DNA from 2 places in the Diaphorobacter sp. JS3051 genome. Region 1 is predicted to be linked to the other one. Evidence: riboswitches for the same ligand, from Rfam matches in the RefSeq annotation. Region 1 holds a riboswitch; the other holds the start of a gene.
The links. Region 1 has a riboswitch for thiamine pyrophosphate ahead of thiC (phosphomethylpyrimidine synthase ThiC). Riboswitches for the same ligand answer to the same signal wherever they lie in the genome.
Positions count from the first base shown of each region.

Region 2: another riboswitch for thiamine pyrophosphate. It lies ahead of I3K84_RS02895 (FAD-dependent oxidoreductase); the one in region 1 lies ahead of thiC (phosphomethylpyrimidine synthase ThiC).

Region 1 covers NZ_CP065409.1:54,154-62,044, forward strand. Annotated here, with positions in the region: gene I3K84_RS21940 (IS66 family transposase) at 1-42, opposite strand, end outside; gene tnpB (IS66 family insertion sequence element accessory protein TnpB) at 123-470, opposite strand; gene I3K84_RS21950 (hypothetical protein) at 467-865, opposite strand; partial or broken gene I3K84_RS22620 (hypothetical protein) at 948-1,139, shown strand; gene I3K84_RS21955 (cache domain-containing protein) at 1,256-2,218, opposite strand; gene lpxC (UDP-3-O-acyl-N-acetylglucosamine deacetylase) at 2,439-3,362, shown strand; gene I3K84_RS21965 (hypothetical protein) at 3,381-3,557, shown strand; TPP riboswitch at 3,591-3,701, shown strand; gene thiC (phosphomethylpyrimidine synthase ThiC) at 3,803-5,647, shown strand; gene I3K84_RS21975 (hypothetical protein) at 5,699-5,866, opposite strand; partial or broken gene I3K84_RS21980 (Tn3-like element IS1071 family transposase) at 6,030-7,891, shown strand, end outside.
Region 2 covers NZ_CP065406.1:598,981-606,871, reverse strand. Annotated here, with positions in the region: gene I3K84_RS02910 (NAD(P)/FAD-dependent oxidoreductase) at 1-40, shown strand, start outside; gene I3K84_RS02905 (SH3 domain-containing protein) at 377-775, shown strand; gene thiD (bifunctional hydroxymethylpyrimidine kinase/phosphomethylpyrimidine kinase) at 842-1,693, opposite strand; TPP riboswitch at 1,803-1,925, shown strand; gene I3K84_RS02895 (FAD-dependent oxidoreductase) at 1,986-3,110, shown strand; gene thiS (sulfur carrier protein ThiS) at 3,107-3,304, shown strand; gene I3K84_RS02885 (thiazole synthase) at 3,319-4,131, shown strand; gene I3K84_RS02880 (thiamine phosphate synthase) at 4,134-5,063, shown strand; gene I3K84_RS02875 (FimV family protein) at 5,094-6,938, opposite strand; gene I3K84_RS02870 (3-hydroxyacyl-CoA dehydrogenase) at 7,222-7,891, shown strand, end outside.

The DNA of each region.
Region 1 (7,891 bases):
CGCGTCGGGCAACTGGGCGCGATCGAGGTAGGCGGTGGACATGGGCAATGATCTTCCCATGCACTTCGCGGCATGGCCATTCGGAGAATCGAGAATTGCTAGACACCATCGCGCTCGATCTACTATGCAACCATCGATGCTGTGACCGCCGGCAGGCGCTTCACGCGACTGAGGTCGATGCCGTCGAGCCAGGCCACCAGCTCGCTCATGGCGATGCCGTTGCCCGCCAAGCGCGCCGGATCGGCGAAGCGGCCGCGCTCCAGGCGCTTGTACAGAACCCAGAATCCGTGACGGTCCCACACCAGCAGCTTGGCCTTGTCGCGCCGGCGCGCGATGAACACGAACACGTGTCCCGACAACGGGTTCAAGCCCATGCTCATCGCGACGATCTGGCCGAGCGCATCGATCGACTTGCGCATGTCCACGGCTTCGGCGTAGACGTAGGCGCGGATCGCCGAGGACAGGATCACGCCAGTCGCTCCAGCACCCGGGCAAGCACACGCTCGGCGCTCGCACCCGCCAGACGCAGCGTGATGCCCCCGCACAGAGCGATCTCCACGTCGCTTGCAATCGACGGCACGCTTTGCGAGCCGATCGCGATGAAGGAGGCGGAGCCCTTCGCGGCCTCGGCCGCGGCCGGCATGGTGCCGATGGAGCGGCGATGCTTGGCCAGGCGATAGCGGTAGGTGGACAGAGCCAGGGCGTTGTCGTGGCAATACTGCCGCACGCTCATGCCTTGACTGAGACGGCGATCCTCGTGTGCGAGCCAGAAGGCGTCGTCGCGCTCGGCGCCGTCGCGAACCTGGCCGGATTCGACAGCGTCGCCGCGGGGCGAGTCACCAGCTGCCGGAAGATCTTGCTGCATCGTCGTTCTCCTGTTGGATGGAAGGCTCGACGATGCCTGGTGGCTACGAGTTCAGCAAGAACGGGGAAGAGCGGACAGATACCAGATGCAGGCGGTCCTGGATCGCTGGTCGAACCGCCGCCAGGTCATTCCACCGGAACTGATCGGGAAGATTGCGCCCACCAGGCTGGAGAGCATCAACTTGCGGGGTGTGTTTCGCTTCCCGGTTGACCGCTATGCTGACCAAATCCTGCCTTCGCGGCCAAATGCATCGATAACTGGCACCAATGGATGAAACCGACCACGGTTTGACGCCACGAATCGCAGATTTGAAAGTGAACAGGAAAGTCAATGAAATCAACGATCTACCAACACCACCTCCGCGCCAGTGCTAGCTTTTCGTACCGTCACTTATTGCACTGAAAACGAGGAGACCCCTTCCATGCTGCTGGCCGTGGCCTGCAGGTTGCTGGCCGTGTCCTCGGTGCGATGGGCCAGGTCGTTGTTGCCCTGCGCGATCTCGCTGGCCGCGGTGGCAATGCTGTCTGAGGCGCTGCGCACCTCAACCACGAGGCGGCGCAGCGAGGCCACCATCTGCGACAGCCCATCCATCAGCGATCCTGCGGGCGCGGGAGGGATGGCGGTGTCCAGATGGCCCTGCGCGACTTCCGACATGACGCTCATGGCGTGGGCAGGTTCGCCGCCGATCTGGCGCACCACCGAGCGGAACACCGCAAAACCGACCACTCCCACGGCAAGGGTGACGAGCGCGACCACAAGCAGGTCGGTCAGCAGCGCCTGGCGCACTGCGGCATTGATATCGTCGGTGTACAGGCCGGAGCCCACCATCCAGTTCCATCCATCGATGCGCACGGCGTACTGCAGCTTGGGTGCGAGCGTCTGCTCGCCAGGGCGCATGAACCTGGCAGAGACATACGCCTTGCCATCCTTGCTGCGCTGCAGTGCGTCCGTGATCTGTTTGAGCAGGTCGTTGCCATCGCCGTCCTTGAGCTTGCCGGCCATGTCCTGGCCTTCCCACTCGGGCTTGATGGGGTGCATCACGCCGCGGCTGTCCATGGTCCAGATGTAGAAATACTCGGTCTTGCCTTCCGCACCGCCGTAGCGCGACAGGCGCAGGGATTCCTTGGCGGCCTTCTGCGCGTCCTCTACGCTCATCGCGCCCTTGTCGGCCGCTTCCTTGTAAGCGGCGACGATGCTGTGCGCCGTCTGCACGGCGGTGGTCAGGGTTTCCTTGCGGGCGTCGATGATGAGCTTGCGCTCCTGCAGCAACGACAGGGTCGACATCACGATCAGCGCGAGCAGCGCCGTTCCCAGCATGGCAAGAATCTTCATCTTGAGGCTGAGCTTGGTCATGGGGGGCTTTCTCCGAAATTCGCCAAAATGGCGAGTTTTGTAAACATTTATTAACATAATTACCGCATTTGTTCCAATTTTGTTCGGCGACGCGCTCGTTGTCCGTATGTCAGCGCTTCTGCAGATCGACGCGCAGCGCAGGCGGCAGAACGTTTCGCTGCTATCAACGTCATAGAAAAGGGGTACAGCCGGCCCGTGTCTGGCGGCCTAGAATCGGCGGATGCTTCAGCAACGCACCATCAAGACCCTGACCCGCGCCGTGGGCGTAGGCCTGCACAGCGGCCAGCGGGTCGAGTTGACGTTGCGCCCGGCACAGCCGGACACGGGGATCGTGTTCCGCCGCGTGGATCTGCCGGAGCCGGTGGACATTCCCATTACCGCCACGGCCGTCGTGGATACGCGCATGGCCTCGACCATTGGCGCCGGCGGTGCGAAGGTGCATACCGTGGAGCACCTCATGTCGGCCTGCGCAGGGCTGGGGCTGGACAACATCTACATCGACATCACGGCGGAGGAGGTGCCGATCCTCGACGGATCGTCCGCTTCCTTCGTGTTCCTGCTGCAAAGCGCGGGGGTGGAGTTGCAGAACGCGCCCAAGCGCTTCATACGGGTCAAGCGCCCCGTGGAAGTGCGTGAAGGCACGGGCCAGCAGCTCAAGTGGGCGCGGCTGGAGCCCTACCATGGCTTCAAGCTGCGCTTCGACATCGACTTCGCCCACCCCGCCGTGGACTCCACCGGGCAGAGCGCGGAGTTCGATCTGGGCGAAGGCAACTACGCGCGCGACATTGCGCGCGCCCGCACCTTCGGCTTCACGAAGGACGTGGAGATGCTGCGCTCCAGCGGCCTGGCGCTGGGTGGCGGGCTGGACAACGCCATCGTCATGGACGACTACAAGGTGCTCAACGCCGATGGTCTGCGCTACGACGCCGAGTTCGCCCGCCACAAGATCCTCGATGCCATGGGTGACCTGTACCTCGTTGGCAAGCCGCTGCTGGCGGCCTATAGCGCCTTCCGCTCGGGCCACGCCATGAACAACCTGCTGTTGCGCGAACTGCTGGCCCACGAGGATGCGTGGGAGATCGTGACCTTCGAGAATGAGCGCCAGGCGCCCGCAGGTTTCACACAGCCGGTGCGTGCCTGGTAATGGACGGGGGACGCGTGCATGTTGATCTTCCGATGGGCTGTCCTTCTGCTGCTGCTGGCTGCCGGCGTGTCGTTTGCCTTTTTTGCCGCTACGGGACAGCAGCGCTACAAGCGTTTTGGACTGGTCATCGTCAAATGGACCGTGATCGCGGCGTCCATGTTCTTCCTGGTGCTGATCCTCGAGCGTCTGCTGTAAGGCACCTTGCTGGCGGTCAAGTCGCCTATACTCGGCCCCGCTCCGGGGTGCACGTAACGGCGTGCTGAGATGGCGGACCATGACCGCCGGAACCGCGAACTTGATCTGGTTCATGCCAGCGTAAGAAGAGCTGCAGTCGGATAGGGGGAAACGGGTACACCCGCAAGAAGGGTCGCGCTCCGTCCGTCCATCCGATCGATAGCGGAGCAATTCCATCCATCCCGCCGATGAAGGAGCTGCCCGCCATGAATGCCCCCGACAAGTTCGCCAGCCTGCTTGCGCTCACGCGCGAACCCTTTCCCGCTTCCACCAAGTCCTACCTCGCCGGCAGCCAGCCCGGGCTGCGCGTGCCGGTGCGCGACATTCAGCTCACCAACGGCGAAGTGGTGAGCGTGTACGACACGTCCGGCCCCTATACCGATCCTGCCGTGCAGATCGACGTGCGCAAGGGCCTGGCGAGCGTGCGGGGCAAATGGATTGCCGCGCGCGGCGACACCGAGGGCTATGAGGGTCGCGTGCGCAAGGCGCTGGACGACGGCCAGAAGGCCGAGGATGGCGACCGCCTGGCCCAGCTGCGCGCCGAGGCTGCGGCGCTGCAGCGCCAGCCGCTGCGCGCCAGCAGCGGCGCCAACGTCACGCAGATGCACTACGCGAAGAAGGGCATCGTCACTCCCGAGATGGAATACGTGGCCTTGCGCGAGAACGGTCGCCGTGAGTGGATGCAGCAATACATGCAGGACACCGCGCGCGAGCAGCGCCTGGCCGGCAACCCACTGGGTGCGAGCATCCCGAAAATCATCACGCCCGAGTTCGTGCGCGATGAGGTCGCCCGTGGCCGCGCCATCATTCCCGCCAACATCAACCACCCCGAAGTGGAGCCCATGGCCATCGGGCGCAACTTCAAGGTGAAGATCAACGCCAACATCGGCAACTCGGCCGTCACGTCGAGCATCGAGGAAGAGGTGGAGAAGCTCGTCTGGGCCATCCGCTGGGGCGCCGACAACGTGATGGACCTGTCCACCGGCAAGAACATCCACACCACGCGCGACTGGATCGTGCGCAACTCGCCGGTGCCCATCGGCACGGTGCCTATCTACCAGGCGCTGGAAAAGGTCGGTGGCATTGCCGAGGACCTGACCTGGGAGATCTTCCGCGACACGCTGATCGAGCAGGCCGAGCAGGGCGTGGACTATTTCACCATCCACGCGGGCGTGCGCCTGGCCTACATCCAGCTCACCGCCGCGCGCCGCACGGGCATCGTGTCCCGTGGCGGCTCCATCATGGCCAAGTGGTGCATGGCGCACCACAAGGAGAGCTTCCTCTACACGCACTTCGAGGACATTTGCGACATCATGAAGGCGTACGATGTGTCGTTCAGCCTGGGTGATGGCCTGCGCCCCGGCTGCGCCTCGGACGCCAACGACGAAGCCCAGTTTGCCGAGCTGCACACGCTGGGCGAGCTGACGCAGATTGCCTGGAAGCACGACGTGCAGACCATGATCGAAGGCCCCGGCCACGTGCCCATGCACATGATCCAGGCCAACATGACGGAGCAGCTCAAGACCTGCCACGAGGCGCCGTTCTACACCCTGGGCCCGCTGACCATCGACATCGCCCCCGGCTACGACCACATCGCCAGCGCCATCGGTGCCGCCATGATCGGCTGGATGGGCACGGCCATGCTGTGCTACGTGACGCCCAAGGAGCACCTGGGCCTGCCCGACCGTGACGACGTGAAGCAGGGCATCATTGCCTACAAGATCGCGGCCCACGCGGCAGACGTCGCCAAGGGGCATCCGGGTGCCCGTGCGCGCGACGACGCGCTGAGCCAGGCGCGGTTCGACTTCCGCTGGCAGGACCAGTTCAACCTGGGCCTGGACCCCGATACGGCCAAGGAATACCACGACGAGACCCTGCCCAAGGACAGCGCCAAGGTGGCGCACTTCTGCTCCATGTGCGGGCCGAAGTTCTGCTCGATGAAGATCACGCAGGAAGTGCGCGAATTCGCCCAACAGGGCCTGCAGTCCAAGGCCGAGGAGTTCAACCGCACGGGCGGCGAGCTCTACGTGCCCATCCACCGCGCCGACTGACCCACGCAAAGCCGCCGGCCTGTCATGCCCGGCCGGCTCCAAGTGACCGTATCAGGCCGCGGCCAGCAGCCGGGTGGGCATGGGCGACGGCAGTGCGTGCGCCAGTTCACCCGGCAGGCGGAAGCGGCTGACCTGCGCCGCCAGCTCATGGGCCTGGCCGCGCAAATTCTCGGTGGCGGCCGCGGACTCTTCCACCAGGGCCGCGTTCTGCTGGGTCATCTGGTCCAGCCGCGACAGGGGGTCTCCTCGTTTTCAGTGCAATAAGTGACGGTACGCAAAGCTAGCACTGGCGCGGGGGTGGTCTGGGTAGACCGTTGATTTCATTGACTTTCCTGTTCGCTTTGTAAACGGGTATGGTGGCCTCCCACTTTTGAGGTTCACGATGCAGGGTTGGCACACAACGTTTTTGGGGATGCGTGGGCTCCCCCGCGATATCAGCGACTTCGAGATGAAGGCATTTTTCACCTTCGATGGTGCCGAGCGCGACGCAATCAATGCACGCCGAGGTGATTCCCACAAGCTTGGTCTGGCGCTCCATATTGGTTTCCTGCGCATGAGTGGGCGTTTGCTCGGTGCCTTTCGGGTAATTCCAGTAGCCTTGTGGCGCCACCTTGGCAACGAGCTTGGCATTGCAGCACCAGAAGTCGCCTCGCTGAGAGCCATGTATGAACGCGGGCGCACGCTATTCGATCACCAACAAGTAGCCTGCACGGTCCTTGGATTCCAGTGGATGAGCGAGCACCAGCGCCGCTCACTGGTACGTGAACTGCGCGACGAAGTGGCGCGCTGCGCCGACCGCGATCAGCTACTCGTGCGGGCGCGTCAATGGCTGTACAAGAACAAGCTGGTGATCGTGCACGAGCGGGCAATTCGGACACTGATTGCGGCGGCACTTGCCCAGCTTGAAGTTGAAACAGGCACCGCCATCGCCGCCAGCGTTGATCCAGCAACACTTGATCGCTGGCGAGCCTCAGTTTCAGAGCTGCGCCCAGATGGACAAACCCAGCAGAGTTGGCTATGGGCTGCACCGGCGAAACACTCAACCCGCCAAATCAGCGAGGTACTGGAGCGCATCGACCTGCTTTACACGCTGGACGTTCATAAGCACCTGGCAGACATCCCCGATCTCATCTTGCGCCGCTACGCGCGCCGACTTGTCTCCAGGCCGCCCTCAGCCGGAGCCAAGATCAAAGAGCCAGCGCGCACCGTGGAGGTCGCATGCTTTCTTCGGTATTGCCTGTTCACCACCACAGACCAGTTGATCCTTATGGTGCAGCGCCGGATCGCCGATCTGTGGCGTCAGGCTGCCGCCGATGTCCCCGCTACCGTCAATTGGGCCGCAATGTACAAAACGCTGCTCGGCGAACTTGTTGCCTTGAGCGCGCAAGGTGCGGTGCCAGATGCTGAGTTGCGTGCCCGTCTTGAAGCCTTGATCACCGAAACCCAGAAACGCAAACCACCGAGCAGGGCCTCCCTGGTCCGCGAGGGATTGATTGATGGAATTCGCCCCGTGCGGTCGTTGCTCGTCGCCATTGCAAAGCTGCCCTGGCAGGCCACCGGCGAGCATCCTGCCATCGAGTACCTTGCCAAGCTGCAAGCTTTATATCTCAAAGGATCCAGAAAGCTGCCAGTTGAAGTGGTGGCACCAAGTCTGGGAATGATCTGGCAGGTTTCGATCTCCAGCCCAGACCGGGAACGGGCGTTTCAGGCGTTGGAGGTGGCCACCCTGTTTGCCCTGCGCCGCGCGGTGCGCAATGGCTCGGTCTGGATTGAGCACAGCCTGAGCTTTCGGGGTCGTGCGCGCTTGTTCTTCACGGACGAGCGTTGGCAGGCAGAGTCCAAGAAACACTATGCCCGTCTATCGTTACCCAGCAAGGCTGCCACTTTCTTGAAGCCTTTGCTGGCCAGAGTAACTGCCGGTGTCGATGCGGTGGCCGCTGCAGCCCGCAGTGGCGTACTGCGCGTGGATGATGAACTCCATTTGTCGCCATTGCCCGCAGAGGACGAAGACCCAGAAGTGACCAAGCTGCGCGCGGCTTTGGATCACCGCATCGGTGAGGTTCAATTGCCGGAAGTGATTCTGGCCGTTGACGCCCAGGTGCGCTTTAGCTGGATCATGCTCGGACGTGAGCCGCGCTCTACCGACGAGCTGCTGATGGTCTATGCCGGCATCATGGCCCACGGCACCAGTCTGACTGCGGTCGAATGCGCGCGCATGATTCCGCAATTGTCTGCCACCAGCAT
Region 2 (7,891 bases), on a different replicon from region 1:
ACGGCTGCAGGCCCGGCTGGGGGTCGCCCCGGCCCGCTGACCTGCGGCGACGGCGCGGCGCGCCCTGCGGCATGCGCGGGGCGCTATTGAAGCAGGAGCTTGCAGCGCGCGTTCTGCCTTGTTTCCAAATAGAAAACTGTCTCAGAATGGCTTGTATAGTGCGCTGGCAGCTATATTTTTCATAGCAATTGACGTTTCGGCCATCGGTTCGCGCCTGAAACGGCCGGAACTTCGCACGCGGGCGGCCCTCCACCTGGGGGTTGTCATCCCTCAGTTCCAACTCCAAGGAGATCACCCCGTGCCCTTCGCACTGCCCCTGCCGCATCGCATCCTGTCCAAAGCCCTGGCCGCCGCCACGCTGGCCCTGCCCCTGCTCATGCCCGCCGGCGTGCAGGCGCGCGATTTCGTCAGCATCAAGGGCAATGCGGTCAACGTACGCGAGAAGCCCAGCACCCGCTCGGCGACGCTGTGGGAGCTGGGCCGGGGCTATCCGCTGCAGGTGCAGCAGCGCAAGGGCCGGTGGCTCCAAGTGCGGGACTTCGAGGAGCCGCTCGGCTGGGTGTACGCGCCGCTGACCAGCAAGACGCCGCACCGCGTGGTGACGGCACGCGTCGCCAACCTGCGCGCCGGCCCCGGCCAGCAGCACAAGACCGTGGGCAAGCTGCAGCAGCATGAGGTGGTGCGCAGCCTGGGCCAGTCGGGCAGCTGGGCCCGGGTGCAGCGCGAAGACGGGCAAAAGGGCTGGGTGGCCCGGCGCCTGACCTGGGGCTGGTGATATTTCGGGTGCCGCGGCGGTGTGGGCCTGTGCGCGCGCGGTGCCCGGCGCTCCCTCAGCCGCCCGTTACTCGATCACACGCTGCGCCACCGGCGCATAGCCATGGTTGAGCGGCCCGTGGCCGTGGCCGGTGCGCACATCGGCCCCCGCAGCGATCGCGCCCAGAATGTACTGGCGGGCCAACCGCACCGCCTGCGCCAGCGGCTGGCCCAATGCGAGGTGCGCAGCGATCGCCGACGACAAGGTGCAGCCTGTGCCGTGGCCGTTGTGCGTGACGATGCGCGCAGCTTCCAGGCGGTGGCGCTCGTCGCCAGGCAGGGCCAGCACATCCACCACCCGGTCGCCCGGCAGATGCCCGCCCTTGAGCAGCACCGCGCGCGCGCCCAGCGCCAGCAAGTCGGTGGCGGCCGCGTCCAGCGCGCTTTCGTCGGCAATGGCGCGGCCCAGCAGCCAGCCGGCCTCGTCCAGGTTGGGGGTGACCACGGCGGCCAGCGGGAACAGCGCGCGCACCAGCGTGCCCACGGTCTCCTCGGCAATCAGCCGGTCGCCGCTGGTGGCGACCATCACCGGGTCCAGCACCACGTTGGGCAAGCCATGGCGAAGAATCGCGTCGGCCACCACCTGCACCACCTCGGGCGAATGCAGCATGCCGATCTTCACCGCATCCACGCCGATGTCCTCGACCACGGCGTCGATCTGTGCGCGCAGCATCTCGGGCGGAATGCCGTGGATGCCCGTCACGCCGCGCGTGTTCTGCGCGGTGATGGCGGTGATCGCGGTCATGCCGTAGCAGCCCAGGGCGCTGAAGGTCTTCAGGTCGGCCTGTATGCCCGCGCCGCCGCCGCTGTCGGAGCCCGCGATGGTCAACACGCGCGCATAGCGCCGGCCACCGCCGGGCGTCTGTGTCTCTTGGTTCATGGCAAAAATTATCGGCCAAGCCGCAGCGCATTCAACGCAGCCGCGGCAACGCCAGAGCCTGCGCCACGTCAACAACAGGGGCACCACCCCTGTGCTGTAATGCCGGCCACGGACGAAACAGGGGTGTCCCCGCCGCACTAAGAACGTGTTGACGAAAGCGGCAGGCGACTGAGAAATACCCTAAGCACCCGATCCAGGTCATGCTGGCGTGGGGAGTTTCAACAGCATCGGCGCGCCGCGCGCTCCCGTTTTGTCCTTTGGTTGTTTGGCCTGGCCTTTCATCACGGACACGATGCACACTTTCCCCACCCTTCGCTCCTCCTCCCGCGTCACCATCCTGGGCGCGGGCCTCATGGGCCGCCTGCTGGCCGTCGAACTCGCCCGCCAGGGCCACGCCGTTGAGGTGCACGAGGCCGGCACCCGTGTCGCCGAAGGCGCCGCAGCCTACGTGGCCGCCGCCATGGTGGCCCCCCTGGCCGAATCCATCGTGGCCGAGCCCGGCGTGGTGCGCATGGGCGTGCACTCGCTGGCGCGCTGGCCCGAGCTGCTGGCACCGCTGGCCGCTCCGGTGTACTTCCAACATGACGGCACGCTGATCCTGTGGCACCGCCAGGACGCGCCCGAAGCCGCGCGCATGCGCCTGAAGTTCGAGCAGACGCAAGGCCTGGTGCCCGGGCTGCCGCGCATGCAGGCGCTGGACAGCGCCGGCGTGGCCGCCCTGGAACCCACGGCCGCACAGCGCTTCCACCAGGGCCTGTACCTGCCCGGCGAGGGCCAGTTGGACAACCGCCAGGCCCTGGCCGCGCTGGCCGCCACCATGGACCAGTTGGGCGTGGTCACGCATTGGGGCAGCGCGCGCCAGCCGGCCGACTTCACTCCCGGCCAGGCCGGCCAGCCCGACTGGGTGCTGGACTGCCGGGGCCTGGGCGCGCGTGCGCAATGGCCGCAACTGCGCGGGCTGCGCGGCGAGGTGGTACGCCTGCACGCGCCCGACGTGACGCTGCAGCGCCCCACGCGCATCGTGCATCCCCGCTACCCGATCTACATCGCACCGAAGGAGAACCACCTGTTCGTCATCGGCGCCACCGAGATCGAATCCGACGACATGTCGCCCGCCAGCGTGCGCTCCACGCTGGAGCTGCTGAGCGCCGCCTACGCCGTACACCCGGGCTTTGCCGAGGCGCGTATCCTGGAGATCTCCACCCACTGCCGCCCCACCCTGCCCGACAACCTGCCCGCCGTGCGCGTAGTGCAGGATCGCGTGCTGGAGGTCAACGGTTTGTACCGCCACGGCTTCATGATCGCGCCGGCCATGCTCGATGTGGTCATGCAGGTGCTGAACACGGGACAATCCGAGCTCGCCCCTGAATTCGACCTCTCGCTGCAGCTCGACCGCGAAGCTGCGCTGCACACATGAACGTATTCATCAACCAAAACGCCGTGCAACTGCCCGATGGCGCCACCGTCGCCGACGCCGTGGCCCACCTGGCACCCCAGCCCCCGTTTGCCGTGGCCGTGAACCTGCAGTTCGTGCCCAGTGCCCGCTATGCCGCGCACGCCCTGCAGTCCGGCGACCAGATCGAAATCATTGCGCCGGTCACCGGCGGTTGAGCCTTTTTTCACCCATGAACAGTCCTACCTCTTCCCCCGACACGCTGGTGCTCTACGGCCAGGCGTTCCAGAGCCGCCTGCTGCTGGGCACCGCACGCTACCCGTCTCCCGCCGTGCTGGAGGCCGCCGTGCAGCGCGCGCGGCCCGCGATGCTCACCGCATCGCTGCGCCGCCAGGGCAGCAACCCGGCCGAATCCGGCAGCAGCTTCTGGGAACTGCTCAAGCGCCTGCAGGTGCCAGTGCTACCCAACACCGCCGGCTGCCATAGCCTGCAGGAAGCCATCACCACCGCCCATATGGCGCGTGAAGTCTTCGACACCCCCTGGATCAAGCTGGAACTGATCGGCGACGACTATACGCTGCAGCCCGATACGCTGAACCTGGTGCAGGCAGCCGAGCAACTGGTCCGCGAAGGCTTCTACGTGCTGCCCTACTGCACTGAAGACCTGGTGCTGTGCCAGCGCCTGGTGGACGTGGGCTGCCAGGCCGTCATGCCGTGGGCGGCGCCCATCGGCACGGGCCGCGGCCCGGTGAACCCCTATGGCCTGCAGCTGCTGCGCGAGCGCCTGGACGTGCCGCTGCTCGTGGACGCCGGCCTCGGCCTGCCGTCCCACGCCTGCCAGGTGATGGAATGGGGTTACGACGGCGTACTGCTCAACACGGCCGTGGCCCTGGCGACCGACCCCGTGCAAATGGCCGGTGCCTTTGCCGATGCCGTGGCCGCAGGCCGCGCCGCCCGCATGGCCGGCGCGATGACACCGCAGGAGGCGGCGCAACCCAGCACGCCCGTGCTGGGCACGCCGTTCTGGCACCACGCGCAGGACTGAGCATGCCGCAAGCCGCCGCGCCATTGCCTTCTGCAGCCGCCATGGAGCAAGCCATCCGCCAGCACCATGCGTCGGCGTTTGCGGACTTCCCGCCGCAGCCGATGCCGGCGACAACCGTGGAAGGCCCCGTGTACCGCGCAGCCCTTGCGGCCTGCAGCGCCCTGGGTTTCATCGCCCATGACGCAGACTGCCTGGCCCGCGCCTGGGCTGCGCAGACGCGGCGCACCGGCCGCTTCGACCCGGCGCAGTGGCCCGACGAGCCCGCAGACTTCGGACTGCAGCCGCGCCCCCATGCGCACCCCTTTGCAGCCTGCCCACAGAACCTGGGTCTCTACGCCGTATTGCCCGATGCCCAATGGGTGGGCCGCATGGCGCAGGCCGGCGTGCCGACGGTGCAGCTGCGCTTCAAAAGTGACGACCCTGCGGCCATCACGCGCGAGGTACGCGCCGCAGTGCAGGCCGTGCAAGGCACCGCTTCGCTGCTGTTCATCAACGACCATTGGCGCCAGGCCATCGCGGCCGGAGCTTATGGCGTGCACCTGGGCCAGGAGGATCTGGATGCGCTGAGCCCCGAAGAGCTGCGCACGCTGCGCGAGTCCGGGGTGCGCCTGGGCGTGAGCACGCATGGCTACGCCGAGATGGTGCGCGCCGACGCGGCCAGCCCCAGCTACATCGCCATGGGCGCGGTGTTCCCCACCACGCTCAAAAAAATGGCCACAGTGCCCCAGGGCGTGGCGCGGCTGGCGGGCTATGCCCGGCTGATGCGCGGCTATCCGCTGGTTGCCATCGGCGGCATTGGCCTGGCCCAGTTCCCGCAAGTGCTGGCCACCGGAGTGGGGTCGATTGCCGTGGTGCGCGCCGTGGTGGCGGCCGATCAGCCGGAAGCCGCTGCGGCGCAGCTCATGCGGGCCATGGACGCCGGCAGGCGATAGCCCCGTCCGCGCACGGGGGGCGTTCGCGCTTCAGAAGCGGTTCTTTTGCGACTGCTCCAGTTCGAAGCGCAACTCCAGCTTGTCGTTTTCCATGCCAAAACCCACGGCCTGCCCTTGCGCGGGCGCCGGGGTGACGGGCACGGGCGGCAGATCGCTGAGGGTGATGTGAGGCGGCCCGGACACGTCCACGTCCACCGCGGCGGCGCAAGTGGATGCTGGCGAGCCGTCATCCACCGGCAGCAGCGCCAGGCCGGCCGCCATCGAGTCCAGCGACCGGCCCGTCCCATCCTGCGCGCCCATCGGGTGGAGCGCTGGCGTTGCACGCGGGGTGGTGCGCGCGCGGGGCGGCGGCGCACCGCGCAAATGTGCGGGCGTGGTCTGGGCGATGGACAGCAGCAGCAGCAGATCGTCCAGCGCCGCCAGGTCGAAGGGCCCCTCGCCCTGCGTCTGTCCCCGGTGAAATAAGAGGCCCTCCAGCACGGCCAGCACCTCGGGCGAGGACCATGCCGCCTCGACCCGTGCCAGCGCCTCGGGATGCTCTTCCAGGCTCCGGCCCAGTTGCTGGAACTGCGCAAATGGAGGCACGCGTACGTTGAACCGCTCCTCGACCTGCGCGCGCAGGCCGTCGAAGCTGTCGGTTCGCCCCAGTTGGTGGTACAGCCGCAGCAGTTCGAGATGCGCCAGCGGCGAGTCTTCGCCATGCTGCGCGATGTATTGGCGCAGCACATGGATGGCCTGCTCGTGCTCGCCCACCGAGGTGAAAAATTCGGCCTGCTGTTGCAGATCGAACAGCGACTCGGGCTGCACACCGGACTGGGCCCTTGCCTGCAAGGGCTCCACAGCCGGCGCCGCCACCGCGGGGCCTGGAGCCGCCGCGGGTGCACTCACTGGCGCGGCGGTAGGCTTGAGCGGAGGCGGCCCACTGTCCGGCCCTTGCGGCGGTCGCGCTGTCGGCTGCCAGACATCGCGCGCATCCGGCTCCACCTGCAGCCGGAGCTTGCCGTCAGGGCCTTCCGCGGCCACGGCCCCGTCCCGCAGGCCACCGCTGAGTGCCACCGAGTCACGCCATGCCTGCAGCGCCTCGCGCCGCGTGCGGCGCAGCAGCCAGGCAATGCAGGCCAGCGCCAGCACCAGCAGCCCCGCGAGCATGTACACCACGGTCGCGGGGAACCCCTGCGACTCCACCTGCGCCAGGCGCTCGCGCAGCTCAGCCGCCGTTGCGCGCTCGCGCTCCACCAGCTGGCCCTGCGCGGCCGCATCAGCCTCGAGCCTCTTGAGCCGCTCTTCAAACCGCTGTGTTTGGGCCGTCGAAATGTCCAGCGCCTGCCACCACGCGGCCGACTCCGCACGCAAGGCCTCGCTGGGGCGCGGCGACATCTGGGGCGGCTCGCGCGTGAGCTGCAGCGCGGACGCATTGTCAGGACCCAAATCCAGGGGTTCCATTACCAGGCGGGAGGGAGCCGCCGCAGCCGCGGGCGGCGAGGCTTTGGCGCTGGTGCGCAGCGTCGTGGCGGTCTTAGCTGCCCGCGATGGGCGTGCCGCCCGCTCGGCCGGGGCATGCGTGGACGCCGCGGGAACACGCGGCTGCGCACCAGGCCGCTGGACCGTGCGTGCGCCCTCCCCCTCGCCGCCCAATGCACTCCGCACCTGCGGCGCAGCGCGTGGTGCGGGCACCGCCAGGCGCGACAGATCGATGGGCTGCCGTGCCGCTGGGGGTGCAGTGCCGGGCGGGTCTGCCAAGAACGTGTAGGTGCGCGACACACGCCCTTCGCAGCCGGCGGTGAGCGTGGCAGTCAGCACCGGCTCATCCACGGGAATGAGCGCCTGCACGCGCACCATCGGAATGGCGCCTCCTTCCAGGGGAGTGACATGCACGCGCGTTTCGGGGACAGTGGTTGCGCCTAAGACCAGCCGCGCCCCGAGGCAGGAAGACGCGACGGTCTTGCCGGGATCAGGCCGTACCTCAAAGGTGAGATCGATCGTGGACCCCAGAACCACTGTGCCGTGGCTGCCGCCAAGCGAAAGCGCGCTGACCCCAAACGCTGCGGCATAGACCCAGGCGCCGACAAGTAGGTTACGCATAAACACAGTGGTTTCAATTTGTTTATAAATTTTGCCATAACCCTGCCGCATCCGATAGCGCTAGATAATTGCCGCCATGCAAACGGTCTTCACTTCAATCGGCATCGTGGGCACTGGCGCCATGGGCCGCGGCATCGCGCAGATCGCCGCCCAGGCAGGCAGCACGGTCTACCTCTACGACACCCATGGCGGCGCCGCCGACGCCGCCCGCACCCACATCCACCAGCAGTGGCAGCGTCTGGTGGACAAGGGTCGGCTGGACGAGAGCCTGTTGCCGGCTCTGGAGCAGCGGCTGGTTCCCGTCACGTCGCTGCACGACTTCGCGGCTTGCGAATTGGTGGTGGAAGCCATCGTCGAGCGACTGGATGCCAAGCAGGAACTGCTCAAACAGCTCGAAGCCATCGTCTCGCCCGAAGCCGTGCTGGCCAGCAACACGTCATCGCTGTCCATCACCGCCGTGGCCGCACCGCTGCAGCGGCCGCAGCGCATGGCAGGCTTTCACTTCTTCAACCCGGTGCCGCTGATGAAGGTGGTCGAGGTCGTGGCCGGCCTGCGCACGGACCCCCATGTCTGCACCCGCCTGGCCGGCTATGCGCGCGCCATGGGCCACACCCCGGTGATGGCGCAGGACACGCCGGGCTTCATCGTCAACCACGCAGGGCGGGGCTATGGCACCGAGGCGCTGCGCATCGTGAGCGAGGGCGTGGCCGATTTCGCCACCGTGGACCGCATCCTGCGCGACCAGG